Regions from separate parts of the Planomicrobium sp. MB-3u-38 genome, predicted to be linked through region 2. Evidence: riboswitches for the same ligand, from Rfam matches in the RefSeq annotation. Region 2 holds a riboswitch; the other holds the start of a gene.
The links. Region 2 has a riboswitch for S-adenosylmethionine ahead of metK (methionine adenosyltransferase). Riboswitches for the same ligand answer to the same signal wherever they lie in the genome.

Region 1 (8,193 bases), on a different contig from region 2:
TCGGTTCAAAGTCCGAAAATGCAGGATTCAGATTTACCGCAGAACGGCTTTTTGTGGTTTGTGAAAGACTTGCCTGCCAAACAGACTGAAATTGGCGATTCTGTTCCGGAAGGTTCATTTCAAATACTGGGTTATACAGGAGTGACGCTCCTTGTAATTCCGAAACATGATCTGGTGGCTGTCAGGGCTTTCAATAGTTTTGGCTCTCCGGACGGCTATGATTATCTGGAAGATGTAAGGACTTTTGGGGATGCGGTGGTTGATTGTTTATAGATCTTCAGGGGGGAGGGTTCGTATGGCGGGCGTTAACTGGCTGAGTTTGTTATTCATAATTGGGTTTGTTGGGGTACATTTCAGCACAAAGTACCTGAAACTTTCCACAGAGAATCCCAGAAGCCCGTGGCTGTCTGTTTTTGGAGGAGCGACAATCGCTTATGTATTCCTGTATCTGTTGCCTGAGCTGCATAAATATCTGGGAATCATGAAGGAAGCTGTGGGAGACAGTTGGCTTGCCGTTGTCGTTGACTATACGTATTTACTGGCATTGATTGGATACTTTGGCAAAAACAAAGCAGAAGGATAAAGGAGAAGAGTCTGGGTTTCCAGTATTTCTCGTCCACTTGTCGTCTTTCTTCATATATAACCTGATCATAGGCTATCTGTTGATCCGAGAAGAATTTTCAAGCCAGTGGAGCATGGCCCTTTATTTTCTTGCATTGGCAGCACATTTCGTAGCGACTGATCATACATTAAAGGAAATTCACAAAGAAGCGTATGACCGGTACGGCAGATGGTTTTTGGTTGCTGCCCTATTAATTGGCTGGCTGATCGGCGTTATCCTTAAAGTCCATGAAGTTGCAGTAGGAATCGCTGTCTCCTTTTTGGTCGGAGGGATACTGTTGAATGTGTTCAAAGACGAGTTGAAGCAGGGGGGGTCTAAGAATTATCTGGCATTTTTGAGTGGAGCAGGCGTCATCCTTGCGCTTTTTATAGTGGTGAGAAGTTTATAGCAGGAGGATTCACATGGGATACATCCGGATTAGCCTATCATTAAAGCGTTTTTAGGCTTGGCCAGCGATGAATGATTACGTCAAATTATTATTAAACATAATAAAAATGTTTAAAAATTATGTATTGGGGTAGACTATTAGACGTGAATCATTTCAAATAATAGAGGAGAATTTTTATGTCACCAATGTTGTCTCTTTTTGAAGCCGTGGAGATACGTGAGCTTCTTTCCTTTAAAAAGTCTGCCCTGACAAAAACCAAGCTGTTTTTGGAAAGTGTGAAAGAGCATTATCATACTGAAGTTTTGGAAGAAGATATCGAACTGTCCATTCAAGAGATTGAGGATTTGAAAAATATATTGATCGGTTCAGGTGCAGAAATTCAAAAATAGCCTGGAAAAGCTTATTTGAACAGGCAATGTTTTGGTACAACGTTTCCTTTAGAAAAAATAAAACAATAATGACACCATTCGATACTCGCTGCATCTACATTGCAAGCGTGTTTATTATTTGTAACTTTTCATCCCAAAACCCGGTCTCATCACTATAAAAGGGGTGAGTGATTTGAAATGGTTGGCGATATTGATTTTAACAGGTGGATGGTTGCTCACTGGCTGCCAGAATGTTCAAGAGGAGACGGCGGATATTCAGCCGAATACTGGACAGGAGCTGGACAGAAGTGCATTTTCCCCGTTGCCGCAAATAGATGTGATCGAGGTTGCCAGCTCAGGCGAAATAAAGAATAGGGATCGGTTCCAAACATTCTTGGAACGAGTAAATGAACAAGAACCGGATCACATCCAGCTAATCCAATTCACCAGCGAAGGGAATCCGATTTCCCGTGATGTGCAATTTGATGGCTCAGAATTCAAATCCATCGTAAACAGTTTGAGGGATTCTTACGGTTCGGATGGTGTAAGTGAGGTGGCCTGTTCTGGGATATCGAAGAGTGAAACAGATGAAAGAATCGATTATCAGCTGGAAGGCTGTGAAATTAAGAAAGTGATTGAGCTGTTGGTGATTTGGAAATAGTTTGCCGGCAAAAGAAACCCCGAATGAAAGACGTGAAGAATCCTGTCTTTCATTCGGGGTATTTTCATGGCTTATATCTTATTGGCACATTAGTAAACTGAAAATCATCTTTTAGCAGCCAATGACTTGGCATGTGCCTGCTTTACTTCCTCCAGCAGCGCGGCTTCTGTCAAAAGGCGGTAGCCGGTATTCGCCAATGCTTTTGCTCCGCGGATCAAAGCTTCATCGCCTTGTGGAGACTTGGCTGCTTCTCGGAACTCAACCGTGTGGCCGATCAAATCATCCGGTCCGATTTTGATATATGGATGGGCGGTCGGGACGACGTGGCTGATATTGCCGGCGTCTGTCGAACCGATTCCGGTGTTGCGGGATGTCGCTACTGTTTCGCCGACAGCTTCCAATTCTTCGCGGACTACTGCATCCAAAGTGGAAGTTAAGACAAGATCTTTCACTTCGTTCTGGAAACGGACAATTTTGACGCTAGTGCCTGTGGCCAGTGCAGCACCTTCAGCGATAGCACGTATTTTCGTCGCTGTTTCCGAAGCTTTTTTCCAGGAATCACCGCGTATGTAGAAGCGGGCTGCAGCGTATTCCGGAATGATGTTCGGTGCGTCGCCGCCGTGCGTGATGATGCCGTGTACACGGGCGTCAGATGGCAATTGCTGGCGAAGCGCGTTGATGCTGTTGAATAGCTGGAGCACTGCATCGAGTGCATTGATGCCTTCTTCCGGTGACCCTGCCGCATGGGCAGGCTTTCCGTAAAAATGAAATTCAAGCGGATCAACAGCAAGTGAAGGCGTGGTTGTCGAAGATCTGCCCGATGGATGGATCATCAATGCGGCATCAATGCCTTCAAGCAAACCATGTTTCACGAAACTCCCTTTTGCGCTGCCGTTCGGACCGCCTTCTTCAGCTGGAGTCCCAAGCACGACAACACGTCCGCCGGTAGTGGCGAAAGTCTCCGACAGCGCAATTGCAGCAGCGACGCTTGTCGTGCCGATAATATTATGACCGCAGGCATGTCCGATGCCAGGCAGGGCATCATATTCCGCAAGATAGGCAATTGTCGGGCCAGGCAATGAACTTTCCTTGCTGGCATAAAAAGCGGTGTCATGACCAGCGACGCCGGCTTCAACCGAGAAACCGGCTTCTTTCAGCAATGTAATGAGAGTCGCGCTTGCAAAAGCTTCCTGGTTGCCGATCTCCGGTTTGGCATGGATTGCCTGGCTGGTTGCAATATACTGCTCCCGTCTTGAGTCGATGGACTGTGAAATAGTTGTGTTTGCTTCCTTAATAGCTGTCATTCAGAATTCCTCCTCGAATTTTATTTGTAATCGACTAATTCTTCTACAGGAATGAACGTCGGAATTTGCGCACCTTTTGTATGCTCGACGATAAAGTCAGCTGTGTCTTCCTGCTGATAAAGTTCTACGATTTTCAAGTAATCTTCGTCGTCTGCATTCTCTGCACTTGCCGCAATCAAGTTGATGTAAGGGGTAGCCGTATCGCTTTCACGGGCAATCGGATCGTCAGTCGGATTCAGGCCTGCATCCACTGCAATCCCGTTGTTGACGATTGATGCCGCAACGTCTGCCATTGCCCGCGGTGTTTGTGCTGCCACCATCGGAACGATTTCAAGCTTTTTCGGATTTTCAATGATGTGGTCAGCTGTACCAGTCAAACCGGCATCGTCCGACAATTTGATCAAACCGGCTTCCTGAAGCAGCAAGAGTGCACGGCCCATATTGGTGGCTTCGTTCGGTACCGCAATTTGTGAACCTTCCGGAAGTTCATCGATTGAATCGTACTTTTCAGAGTAGAGGCCCATTGGAGCGATGACTGTAGAGCCGATTGGCACGATGTCGATGTTATGCTCTTCGACAAATTCGTCAAAATAAGAGATTGTCTGGAATGCATTCAAATCGAGCTCGCCTTCAGCCAAGGCGATGTTCGGTGCCACGTAATCAGAGAACGTGACGATTTCAAGGTCGATGCCTTCTTTTTCCGCTTTATCGGCGATGTAATCCCAGATTGTCGTATCCGAGCCGCTGATGCCGAGTGTTATTTTGCGGTTGCCGTCTCCAGCACCTTCTGTTTCGCTGCCGCATGCTGCAAGTGTCAAAGCCAATAGAGCCAATAAGAAAAGAGTTGTTATTTTTTTCATGGTTGATTCCTCCAGTGTTTTATTAGAATGAAAAACTTAACGACGACGGACGCGCCGCGATAACAGGTTGCCGCCGGACTGGACGCCTTGGACAAGTACGACCAGGATTGCTACGGTGACGACCATGACGAGTGTGTCGAAACGCTGATAACCATAAGTGATGGCCAAGTCGCCGAGGCCACCGCCTCCAATGGCACCGGCCATGGCGGATGCACCGATCAAGCCGACGATGGCGATTGTCAAAGCCAGCACAAGTGAGCTTAAGGCTTCCGGGATGAGGAAACGGAAAACGATCTGGAATGGGGATGCGCCCATTGCTTGTGCCGCTTCGATCACTCCTTTATCAACTTCAAGGAGCGAGTTTTCAATCAGCCGAGCAATGTAAGGTCCGGCGTAAAAAACGAGTGGGACGATCGCTGCCGCTGTGCCGATGGAAGTGCCGACGATGATGCGGGTCAACGGGATGATGGCGACCATCAGGATGATGAAAGGGACGGACCGGAAAATATTGATGATGACATTCAGCACTTTTGAAACCGGTTCGTTTTCCAGTAGATGGCCTTTCCGTGTAACGACAAGCAAGAGGCCGAGTATAAAACCGATGATCACGGAGAACAGAAATGCCACTCCTGTCATATAGATTGTTTCCCATAAGGCTTCCAGGATCTGTTCGTTGTCAACTAGCATAGTTCAGGACCTCCTCGACATGGACATTGCCTTCCCGGATATCTGCCAGCGCTTTATTGATCTCTTCGGCAGGACCGGTGAATTCAACGATAAGGTTGCCGTACGGCGCGCCCTGTAACTCGGTGATGTTGCCGAACAGGACGTTCAGATCCAATTGGTATTTACGCGAGATACGGGACATCAGCGGCTGGCCGACCGATGTGCCTGTAAATTGAATCCGGTAGATGGAATTTTTACGGCTTGGGTTTTGTATCTGCTTCAGCAGTGATTCCGGCAGTTCATCGTTCATAACTGAGCGGACAAACCTTTGCGTAGTCGGCTGCTGCGGATTCGTAAACACTTCGAACACCGTTCCTTGCTCAATGACTTTACCTGCTTCGAGAACGGCCACTTTGTCGCAGATTTCGCGGATGACCCCCATCTCGTGGGTGATCAGCAGAATGGTGATGTTGTATTCACGGTTGATGCGGCGCAGCAATTCCAGAATCGATTGGGTTGTCTGCGGGTCGAGCGCGGAAGTGGCTTCGTCACAAAGCAGGACCGATGGATTGGTGGCCAAAGCGCGTGCAATGCCGATGCGTTGTTTCTGGCCGCCCGACAGCTGGTCGGGATATTTCGTTGCCTGATCGGAAAGGCCGACAAAATCGAGCAGCTCTTTTACCTGCTCTTTAATCTTGTTTTTCGGCGTGTTTGCCAGAATAAGAGGCATCGCGACATTGTGGAAAACCGTTTTCGAATTCAGCAGATTGAAATGCTGGAAAATCATGCCGATGTCTTTCCGTGTTTTCCGGATTTCCTTTGCCGATAGCTTGGAAATGTCTTTGCCATCTATCCGGACATGCCCGCTGCTCGGACGCTCCAGCAGATTGACTGTGCGGATGAGGGAGCTTTTGCCGGCTCCACTAAAGCCGATCACTCCGAAGATCTCTCCAGTTTCGACAGTGAGATCGATGCCGTTCAATGCATGGATTTCCTGTTTCCCTGACTGATAGGTTTTTGTAACCCCCTCAAATTGAATCATTAGTACGCCTCCTTCAGCTGTAAATAATTTTGCAAATCGTGTGCGTACAGATCTGACTTTCCAAAAATGAACGAAAAAAAGCCCTCTTTTTTTCTTAATCCATAAGAAAAAAAGAGGGCTCCAGAATGAAACCATCTCGTTCTCATCTTCCAAATGCAAGGATCGCATTTGCAGGAATTAGCACAGTTTTCGCATGAAGCGAATCCGCTGCCGAAACGTCATAGGGCCTGTCCCTCGGTTTCTCTGGATAAGAAAGTGATGTACGTATTTGATTTGTAATGACTACTTTAGTGGCGTTCGAAACAAAAGTCAACAGTTTTAATTATATTTTTTTAAATCCTGCATTCATGATTGCCCGATAACTTCCCGGCATCCCCACAAGCTCAACCTACCTTCTCACAATAACAGCCTGGCTTCCCATCGCTTCATAGCTATCAAAAAAAATTTTTTCAGGATAGTTTACACGACCTTTAAGGGGGTCCATTACATAGACGTTGCCGTCTTCCCAGCCGTCCAGCACCACGCTGTGCAAATTACTGAAAGAAGGGTGGAAATCGCCAGTTTCTTCGATGTACCAGCCGCCGGAAGTGACCGGTGGCGACAAATCCAGTGTGACCCAGACAATGACCGGAATATTTCGATCGGTATAGGAAAGGATTTCCTCCTGGGTGCTGCCGCTGACATTTTCGGCGATCAGCCGGCTGCTTTTGGAATCGATGATTCCTTTGGCTGCTTCGACGATCGGTTCTGCAAATACATACCAGCCTCCGTTTGCCTTTCTGGGATTGCCGGCATATGCCTGATGAGGATCTGGTCCGAAACGTTTGCCGTTTTTGAAGGTGAAAGACGATTTTGGCAAGTAATCATCAGCCATGGTCGTTTTGGAAACTTTGAGGCGATAATGATTGAGAGCAGATGTCAATGTCGTAATTTCACAGCCATTCGGCAGTTCGGGGTCTTGCATCAGAATCGGTACATTTATATGAGTGGCTTCACGTTCAACATAGGTTTCAATCGTGGTCGGCAAGTCGTCCGGCTGATGAAGATACATTTTTTCTTCCGCCAATTTTACGGCGCCTGAATCTGTATCTGCGCGCACAATTCGAATCCGGTATTCATTTCCGTCGACCAATGCATCTGCTTCCATTTCACCGGCTTCATCGGATTTTATTACATCGACCAATGTGCTGGTGCTGGTATCAATGATGTATAGCAGATAGTTTTCAAGCGGCTGTCCGTTTCTGGAATTTGTCAGCAAAAAAGCCTCTGAAGATACATTCTGATCAGGTGATTCAATGGCAAAGCCATCGGCCATGATTTTTTTGAATGAAGTTCCAAGCGACGATGGACTGAATCCGACAATGAAAAAGGACAGCGCAAAAAAGGCTCCGAATCTTATAAGTTTATGGGATGTCTTCAAGGTAACAGCTCCATTATGGGGTAAGTTGAAATATTACATCTGAACTTTACTTCTGTTTTTATTCCAGATCAGCAGCAGTACCACGAGAGTCAAAGCGGCTAAGCTGCACTGATAACGGACGGGAATGGTGTGGATCACGCCATACATGATGGCCACTTCAATAAAAACTGCTGGAATCTTTCCGATTGTGCTGGCAGCCATAAACAGCGGAGCGGAAATCGGTGTTAACGAAGCGCCAGCGGTCACCAGCCCAGAAGGAACAAATGGAATGAGGCGAAGCAGAATAACCGTCCAAAATACCTGGTTGGATGAAGACTTTTGAATCCGTGTCCAGAACCGGTGCTTCAGCCATCCCGGATCCATTTTTCTGAATCCATAACGGTATAGATAAAATCCGGCAATCGCCCCAAAAATTTCTCCGGACAGCGAAAGCACTGTACCGAGCGCAATGCCGAAAGAACTGATATTAAGGCCCGTCACCAGGAAGCTTGGAAAAAATCCTATCGCGCCGATCCCCAAATTCAATAGTAGCAACAGAAGAAAATCAATGATGGGAATTTGAGTAAGTATAGGATTCGCCTCCTCCGGTGAAAAGTTCAACATGATTGATTGACCTAATTATACATTGGAATAAACGGCACGGCTTTAATTTTGAGAAATACTTTCTGAGGTTTTTTTATGCGAATGAATCATTCCGCTGGAGCGACCATAAGCGCAAAATCGAGGACGAAAATTTCGGGCTGTGATTGATAAAATGAAAGCAGAAGTATTGCCGGTAATTGGTTACAATGGAGATAAGATTTAAGAGCGGAAAATTCGTGGGAAGGGAGTGTGGAGGATGACTGCCGAAATAAATTTTACG
Region 2 (8,193 bases):
CATATGGTTCCGCTAAATAAGTGAAAGCTGCATGGGATACGAAAAAAGTATCCTTTGATACGCGTTCCTGCAATTGGCTGAATGATTCGTCCAATTGTTCGAGCTCTTCGATCAGCTCGGCGTGATTCGTTTCATAAACTTCTGTGTTATCCGGATCTTCAGCAATCAGCGAGTCTTTGATGGATGTTGCCAGCTGCTGGCTGAGTTGCGGCGACATCCAGATATGTGGATCTGTCGAGCCGTGGTCGTGGCCTTCATGATCGGCTTCTTCAGATTGCTCATCAAGTTCTTCTTGTTCATCCTCATGGGATTCTTCACCGTCATGTTTGAGCGCAGCATCCAATTGTTCATCCGTTATTGAATCCGCAAGTGCCGCAAACTTGACATCCTCACCTTCAAGCGTACTTTTCGCGCTGTCAATAAAACCTTCAAGTCCAAGGCCGATGTAGAACATAAGATCTGCTTCCGCAATAGCGATCATATCCTGCTGGGTGGGTTCAAAAGTATGTTCATTGGCTCCAGCCGGGTAGACGGATTTGACTTCCACTTGGTCTCCACCGATCCGTTCAGTGAAATAAGTGATCGGATAGACAGTCGTGAACACTTGTATTTTCGAACCGTCTGCCGGTGTATCGGCATTGTCTGCACCGGAATCGCCGCAAGCGGCCAAGAGAAGTATAAATATTAATAGTATAAAGAGAAATGTTTTTTTCATATAGATCCTCCAAAATGTAACGATTACGTTTTAATTACATTGAGTATCTTACCGCAAACCAAATTTAAACACAAGAAAAACCTCCAACTTATTTCTTTGGAGGCCATTCTTCAGGTACGAAATCAACGCCGCCTTTATTGAAAGGATGGCAGCTGAGTATCCGCTTAATTGCCAAGTATCCGCCTTTCAAAGCTCCATGTTTTTCGACGGCTTCGATGCCGTAATGGGAGCATGTCGGATAGAACCGGCAGCTTGGTGGTGACAGGGGGGATATGAACCGCTGATAGAAGCGGAAAATTTTAATCAGTATCATTTTCATGCAGGTCGCCTTCTTCATTCCATATGTTTGGGAACTCTTCATGTTTATTGTAGGGGCTTTAAAGGTATTAATAAAGTATAAGAACTTATTATATCGAATGGAGAGTGGATTTGGATGTCTAACGAATTAAATCAGGAATTGAACGTACAGGTCGCGACGTGGTCGGTGGTTTATACGAAATTACATAATTTCCACTGGTATGTAAAAGGGCCGTCATTTTTCACGCTTCATGTGAAATTTGAGGAACTTTATAATGAAGCTACAGCTTATATGGATGAAATTGCAGAACGCTTGCTTGCACTTGGGGGCAAACCGGTCGCAACGATGAAAGAGCAGCTTGACTTGTCTGTGGTAACTGAAGCGAGCAGCAAGGAAAGTGCTGAAGAGATGGTTGAAACCATCGTAAGTGATTATGATAAGATCATGGCTTCACTGAAAAAAGGCATGGAATATGCAGCTGAAGACGGCGACGATATGACAGAAGATATGTTGAACGCCATTCACCAGAACCTTGAGAAGCATTCATGGATGCTTTCAGCATTCCTTGGCGAAAAGAAGTAGAATAAAATTACACAAGCGCACACGTTACGAATTGTGTGCGCTTTTTTTATTTGTTCAGGAGTGAGACAGGATGGAATATACGGATTTGAATGGCTTCACTTGCCGGTTATCGTTTGAAAAGGATGCTTTTCAAGTGGAAAGCCGACACGTACTGATTATTGCGAAATTCAAAGGAAAGTGGCTGTTGACTGAACACAAGGAACGGGGGCTGGAGTTTCCTGGTGGCAAAGCGGAAGCAGGAGAAAGTTTGGCCGAAGCCGCCAAAAGGGAAGTATACGAGGAAACAGGCGCCGTAATTGATGAGCTTGAATGGTTTGCGGAATACTTGGTCCATAGCGAGCCGCCATTTTCTAAGACGGTATTTACAGGAACTGTTGCAGCAGTAGATGAAATTGATCTGATGGAAACGAATGGAGCTGTTCTGGTTGATAGTTTGGACTTGGACAGCGACTTCAGCTTTCTGATGAAAGATGAAGGAATGAAACAAATTATGGAGCGGGTGAAACTGGATGGAAAATGGGATGATTAAATCTAAAAGGATATATCCTTCACCGAACCCCCATGTGAAGCTGACGGAAATCGTTTATTGGTCGGAAGGCTTGAAAGTCAAAGGACTGCTTGCCGAACCCAAAAAACCTGGAAATTACAGCGGATTGCTGTACTTGCGCGGAGGCATCCAGTCCATCGGCATGGTAAGGCCGGCAAGGGCTGCCCAATACGCGGCTCAGGGATTTGTTGTCTTTGCGCCTTATTACAGGGGCAACAGAGGGGGAGAAGGGCGTGATGAATTTGCAGGTGCCGACCGCTGGGATGCGGTCCATGCAGTGGATGTATTGAAACAGTTCTGCAATGGGCATGTGCATCTGCTGGCATTTTCAAGAGGCGGCATCATGGCGCTGTGGACAGCGGTGCTGCGGGATGATATTACATCACTTGTAACATGGGCAGGCGTTACTGATACTGTTTTAACCTACAAAGAGCGACCGGATATGCGCCGCATGATGAAACGTATTTACGGTGGGACGCCGAATACCGCATTGACGGCCTATGAAGAACGGAATCCGCTGATGCGGCTTGAAGAAGCGACAGCACCGATGCTGATCATTCACGGACTGCAAGATGAAAATGTCTTGCCGGCGCAGGCTTATCTTTTGGAAGAAGCCTTAAAGCTGAATGATCATCCCCATGAAACCTGGTATTTCCCGGAATACACGCATTTCTTTCCACCAGCTGCAAACCGGAAGACAGTTGCGGCGTTAGCGCATTGGATGAAGGAGAAAGAACAGGAATCTGCAAATTAAAAAGCACATCCGGCAGGCTGCCGGATGTGCTTTTGCTTATCAATTATTCAATGGTCCGCCTTGAGCGCTGATGTCAGCTGATACGGAACCGAATTTCTTGAAGTTATCCTGGAATTTCTGAGCAAGCTCCTGTGCTTTCGCATCGTAAGCTTCTTTGTCAGACCAAGCATCGCGAGGGTTAAGAACCTCAGTTGGCACGCCAGGGATTGCCTGTGGAATGCTGAGTCCGAAGACTGCTTCCTGTTCAGTCTGAACGTCGTTCAATTCGCCTTTGATCGCTGCGCGGACCATAGTACGTGTATAAGAAAGTTTCATGCGGTTGCCGACGCCGTATGCTCCGCCAGTCCAGCCCGTGTTTACAAGGAAAACTTCCACTTCATGTTCATCGATTTTATTGCCGAGCATTTCTGCGTAGACAGTTGCATGCAATGGCAGGAAAGGTGAACCGAAGCAAGTCGAGAACGTCGCTTCCGGAGAAGTGATGCCGCGTTCTGTGCCTGCCAGTTTTGATGTATATCCGCTAAGGAAATGATACATCGCCTGTTCTTTCGTCAGTTTGCTGATAGGAGGCAATACGCCGAATGCATCAGCAGTCAGGAAGACGATCGTTTTCGGATGTCCAGCCATTGAAGGGTGGATGCTGTTATCGATCGCATCAATCGGATAAGCTGCACGCGTGTTTTCAGTCAATGAACCATCATCGTAATCGGGAATGCGTGTTTCCGGATCAACGACAACATTTTCAAGGACAGATCCGAAACGGATTGCATCGAAAATCTGTGGTTCATTTTCACGTGAAAGGTTGATCGTTTTAGCGTAGCAGCCGCCTTCGATATTGAAAACGCCGTTATCAGACCAGCCGTGCTCGTCATCACCGATCAATTTGCGGTCCTGGTCAGCCGAAAGCGTCGTTTTCCCTGTTCCGGACAAGCCGAAGAACAAAGCAACGTCGCCTTCCTGTCCAACGTTAGCGGAGCAGTGCATCGGCAAAATGCCTTTTTCAGGAAGAATATAGTTCATGATTGAGAAAATGGATTTTTTCATTTCGCCGGCATATTCAGTTCCGCCGATCAAAATTACTTTCTTTTCCATGGAAACGATGATGAATGTTTCGGAATCAGTGCCATCGACAGCCGGATCAGCTTTGAAAGTCGGTGCATAAACGACAGTGAACTCTGCGTCATGGATTTTCATTTCATCTTCTGTCGGACGGATGAATAATTGGTGGGCAAATAGATTATGCCACGCATATTCGTTGATCGTCTGGATATGAAGGCGTGATTCCGGGTCTGCCCCTGCGAATCCTTTAAAGACGAAAAGTTCTTCTCTTTCTTTCAGGTGCTTCAGCACTTTTGCATATAGGTTCTCAAAAACCTCAGAAGAAATCGGACGGTTTACTGTACCCCAGTCAATTTTATCTTTCGAAATATCTTCTTCTACCATATACTTATCTTTAGGCGAGCGGCCAGTGTATTTACCCGTTTCGGCTTTGACTGCGCCTTCGCGCGTCAAAATTGCTTCTCCACGTGAAGTGGCTGCCTCCACCAATTGTGGAACCGACCATTGGACATTGACGTTGGGGCCGTTTAAAAGATCTTTCAAATCGCTTGCTAAGTTAACTGAGTTCATATATGTACCTTCCTTTTCGGTTATTCCCAAGGCATTGGGGAAGAGTTATATTCGAACAATAGTATAACACATTAACTCGATTAGTCTATACTAATAACCCGTAGGAATTGAAAATTAATCATTTGTGCATAATTAATACCCGAAATGGGATGTTTTCATGCATCTAATGCGAATAAAATATAAAAAACGTTGACATCATTTAACCAATTCCGTATGATGAAAAATTGAACGGATACTCTTATTCCGAGCTGGTGGAGGGGGCAGGCCCTATGAAACCCGGCAACCTGCTGCATAGATGCAGCGCTGGTGCCCAACCTGAAGCAAGGCTCACAGGCCTTGGATGATAAGAGTGAAAGGTGCTTATGATGATTTCTCCTTTCCTCATTGAATGATGAGTGAAGGGATTTTTTTATGAATCGCCCTTAATCCTCGTGTACAAAGGCCACAACGGCTTGAAGTTCAATCCAGAATGTTTGGAACGGACTTGACATGGGAAAACGAGTACCGTATCAATTTCGAGAGCAATCTCGCAGGATATAAGGAGGAACATTTTTTGACAAACCGTCGATTATTCACATCAGAATCAGTAACAGAAGGACATCCGGATAAGATCTGTGACCAAATCTCAGATGCCATCCTGGACGCGATCCTCGCAGAAGACCCTAATGCACGAGTAGCGTGCGAAACTACCGTTACTACAGGACTTGTTCTTGTAGCAGGGGAAATTACAACAAACACATACGTGGACATCCCGAAAGTGGTGCGCCAGACTGTTAAAGATATTGGTTATACACGCGCGAAATACGGCTTTGACTCTGAAACAAGTGCGGTATTGACTGCAATTGATGAGCAATCGCCGGATATCGCTGCAGGAGTGAACGTGGCTCTTGAATCCCGTGAAGGCCAAATGACGGATAAAGAATTGGATGATATCGGAGCAGGAGACCAAGGTTTGATGTTCGGTTACGCGAACAATGAAACCGAGGAATTGATGCCATTGCCGATTTCATTGGCACATAAATTGGCTCGCCGTTTAGCAGAAGTCCGCAAGGAAGAAATTCTTCCATATCTGCGTCCTGACGGCAAGACACAAGTTACGGTTGAATATGATGAAAACGATAAGCCGCTTCGCGTGGATACTATTGTTATCTCAACACAGCATCATCCTGAAGTAACGCTTGAGCAAATCCAGCGCAATATTAAAGAATATGTCATTGATGAAGTCGTTCCGGCTAATTTGCTGGATGATGAAACAAAATATTTCATCAACCCGACTGGCCGTTTTGTAATCGGTGGACCTCAAGGAGACGCGGGTCTTACTGGCCGTAAAATCATCGTTGATACTTACGGTGGTTATGCACGCCACGGCGGCGGTGCATTCTCCGGTAAGGACGCGACGAAAGTTGACCGTTCCGGTGCATATGCAGCGCGCTATGTAGCGAAAAACATTGTCGCTTCAGGATTGGCTGATAAATGTGAAGTGCAGCTTGCTTATGCAATCGGTGTTGCACATCCGGTTTCGATTTCAGTTGATACATTCGGCACAGGCAAAATCAGTGAAGACCAATTCATCGATCTTGTCCGCAATAATTTCGACTTGCGTCCGGCTGGCTTGATCAAGATGCTTGATCTTCGCCGTCCGATCTACAAGCAGACTGCAGCTTACGGCCATTTCGGCCGCACAGATGTGGATCTTCCTTGGGAGCGCACTGACAAAGCAGATGCCTTGAAAGAACAATCAGGAATTTAATGAAATCAAAAACCCGCACAAGCCTCATGGCTCGTGCGGGTTTTATTATTTCTGAAGCGATTTATAATAAACGGCTTTCTCGGCGTATTCACGAACAATGCGTTCCATGTCGGCGATGTCTTCTTCGTTGAGATCCCGGATGACTTTAGCGGGGCGCCCAAATGCCAGTTTGCCTGGCGGAATGACTTTTCCTTGCGGTACGAGGCTTCCGGCTCCGATAAATGCACCTTCGCCAATTTCAGCGCCGTCGAGGATAACAGATCCCATGCCGATCAATGCATTTTTGCGGACGGTGCAGCTATGGAGCGTCACCTGATGTCCCACTGTGACATTGTCTTCGAGAATCAATGGGTTATTGGGGCTCTGGTGCAGCATGCAGAGATCTTGGATATTCGTTTTATTGCCGATAACGGTTGGAGCTACATCTCCGCGGACGACAGTATTGAACCAGACGGATGATTCCGCGCCGATTTTTACATCGCCGGTGATGGTAGCGTAATCAGCAATAAAAGCTGATGGGTCTATTTGCGGGTGTTTGTCTTTGTATGGGTAAATCATGGTAAAACTCCTTTAATCAAGATAAGATATCTTTAATGGTAGCAAAACCTTTTCAAAGGTCAACTTTAAGATCTGATATTACTAGAAGATAGATTAAAGGGGGCGTTGGCAAATGTGGAAATGGCAGGCTGAAGGCCAGTCGAAGGCAGTGATTGTAATCATTCACAGTGCATATGAACATCATCTGCGCTACGCCTGGCAGATCAAGGAATGGAGAAGTTCAGGGTTTGAAGTGGTGATGGGTGATTTGCCCGGCCACGGAAAAAACGGGACGATTCAAAAAGCACACACTGAATCATTCGAAGCCTATGAAAAGGCGGTCAGTGAAATGCTGGATGTTGCAATTGAGCTTGAGATGCCGGTGTTCATTGTGGCACATGGTTTGGGAGCTGCGTTGGCCATCAATTATTTAAGCAAACATTCCCATGAAGTTGCCGGTGCTGTATTTACATCGCCATGGCTCCATTTGCTGAGAACACCATCCAAATTATCCAGCGCTTTATCCGGGGTACCGAAACTTACTTCACAGATTAAAATAAAACACGAAATTACAATTGAAGATCTTACCCGGAATCCTGAAGTGATCGAACTTGAAAAGGACGATGAATTATATAAACCGCTGATATCGATCGGCTGGTACCGCGAGTTGCAGGCGTATATGAAACAAGCTGTTAACGGGAAACAGACTTACCCTGATATCCCGACATTCGTGCAGACAGCCGAAAAAGATTTTATTGCTGATAAAGAATTTTCAAAAAACTGGTTGAAGCAGCAAAACCTGAAAGAATTCAGTTACAAGGAATGGAAGGGCGCCTACCATGATCTTTTTCAGGAGCCTGAACGCGAAGATATATTCATCACCTCTCATCTATTCATAAAAAATGTGTTGCGCTCGATCGGCTATTTAGTTAAATAAGGATGATAATCAGATCTGAAGGGAGTGGATGAATGTGGTTTTGCGTTATAGTATTCTCGATCAGTCTCCTGTGTCGGAAGGAAGCAACCCCGGTGAAGCCTTAAAGCAGACAGCCCAATTGGCGCAAGCTGCAGAAAAATGGGGCTACACCCGGTTCTGGGTATCAGAGCATCACGATGCAGCGACATTGGCAGGTTCATCTCCTGAAATCCTGATATCCCATTTGGGGGCAGTGACGGAAAAAATCCGGCTGGGGTCCGGAGGCGTGATGCTTCCGCATTATTCTTCTTTCAAGATTGCGGAGAATTTTAAATTGCTGGAAGCGCTATACCCGGGCCGTATCGATGCAGGCGTCGGCCGGGCACCGGGTGGAATGCCCAGAGCTTCATTGGCGTTGAATGAAGGAAGATCCCGGAATGTCGACCGTTTTCCGGACCAGATAGA

Region 1: linked by a shared signal. The riboswitch ahead of CXF70_RS01460 (methionine ABC transporter ATP-binding protein) and the one ahead of metK (methionine adenosyltransferase) in region 2 are both predicted to bind S-adenosylmethionine.

What each region holds. Positions count from the first base shown of each region.
Region 1 is NZ_PJBO01000001.1:239,467-247,659, forward strand. It holds gene CXF70_RS01420 (serine hydrolase domain-containing protein) at 1-273, shown strand, start outside; gene CXF70_RS01425 (hypothetical protein) at 296-583, shown strand; gene CXF70_RS01430 (hypothetical protein) at 558-1,010, shown strand; gene CXF70_RS01435 (spore coat protein) at 1,187-1,399, shown strand; gene CXF70_RS01440 (DUF4362 domain-containing protein) at 1,572-2,039, shown strand; gene CXF70_RS01445 (M20 family metallopeptidase) at 2,144-3,343, opposite strand; gene CXF70_RS01450 (MetQ/NlpA family ABC transporter substrate-binding protein) at 3,364-4,203, opposite strand; gene CXF70_RS01455 (methionine ABC transporter permease) at 4,240-4,890, opposite strand; gene CXF70_RS01460 (methionine ABC transporter ATP-binding protein) at 4,880-5,911, opposite strand; SAM riboswitch class I at 6,051-6,165, opposite strand; gene CXF70_RS01465 (C39 family peptidase) at 6,300-7,331, opposite strand; gene CXF70_RS01470 (TVP38/TMEM64 family protein) at 7,365-7,934, opposite strand; gene CXF70_RS01475 (bifunctional transcriptional activator/DNA repair enzyme AdaA) at 8,170-8,193, shown strand, end outside.
Region 2 is NZ_PJBO01000075.1:12,823-21,015, forward strand. It holds gene CXF70_RS15880 (metal ABC transporter solute-binding protein, Zn/Mn family) at 1-715, opposite strand, end outside; gene yidD (membrane protein insertion efficiency factor YidD) at 804-1,034, opposite strand; gene CXF70_RS15890 (Dps family protein) at 1,149-1,595, shown strand; gene ytkD (RNA deprotection pyrophosphohydrolase) at 1,666-2,124, shown strand; gene CXF70_RS15900 (alpha/beta hydrolase family protein) at 2,105-2,896, shown strand; gene pckA (phosphoenolpyruvate carboxykinase (ATP)) at 2,936-4,525, opposite strand; SAM riboswitch class I at 4,761-4,875, shown strand; gene metK (methionine adenosyltransferase) at 5,079-6,275, shown strand; gene CXF70_RS15915 (gamma carbonic anhydrase) at 6,321-6,833, opposite strand; gene CXF70_RS15920 (alpha/beta fold hydrolase) at 6,946-7,749, shown strand; gene CXF70_RS15925 (LLM class flavin-dependent oxidoreductase) at 7,784-8,193, shown strand, end outside.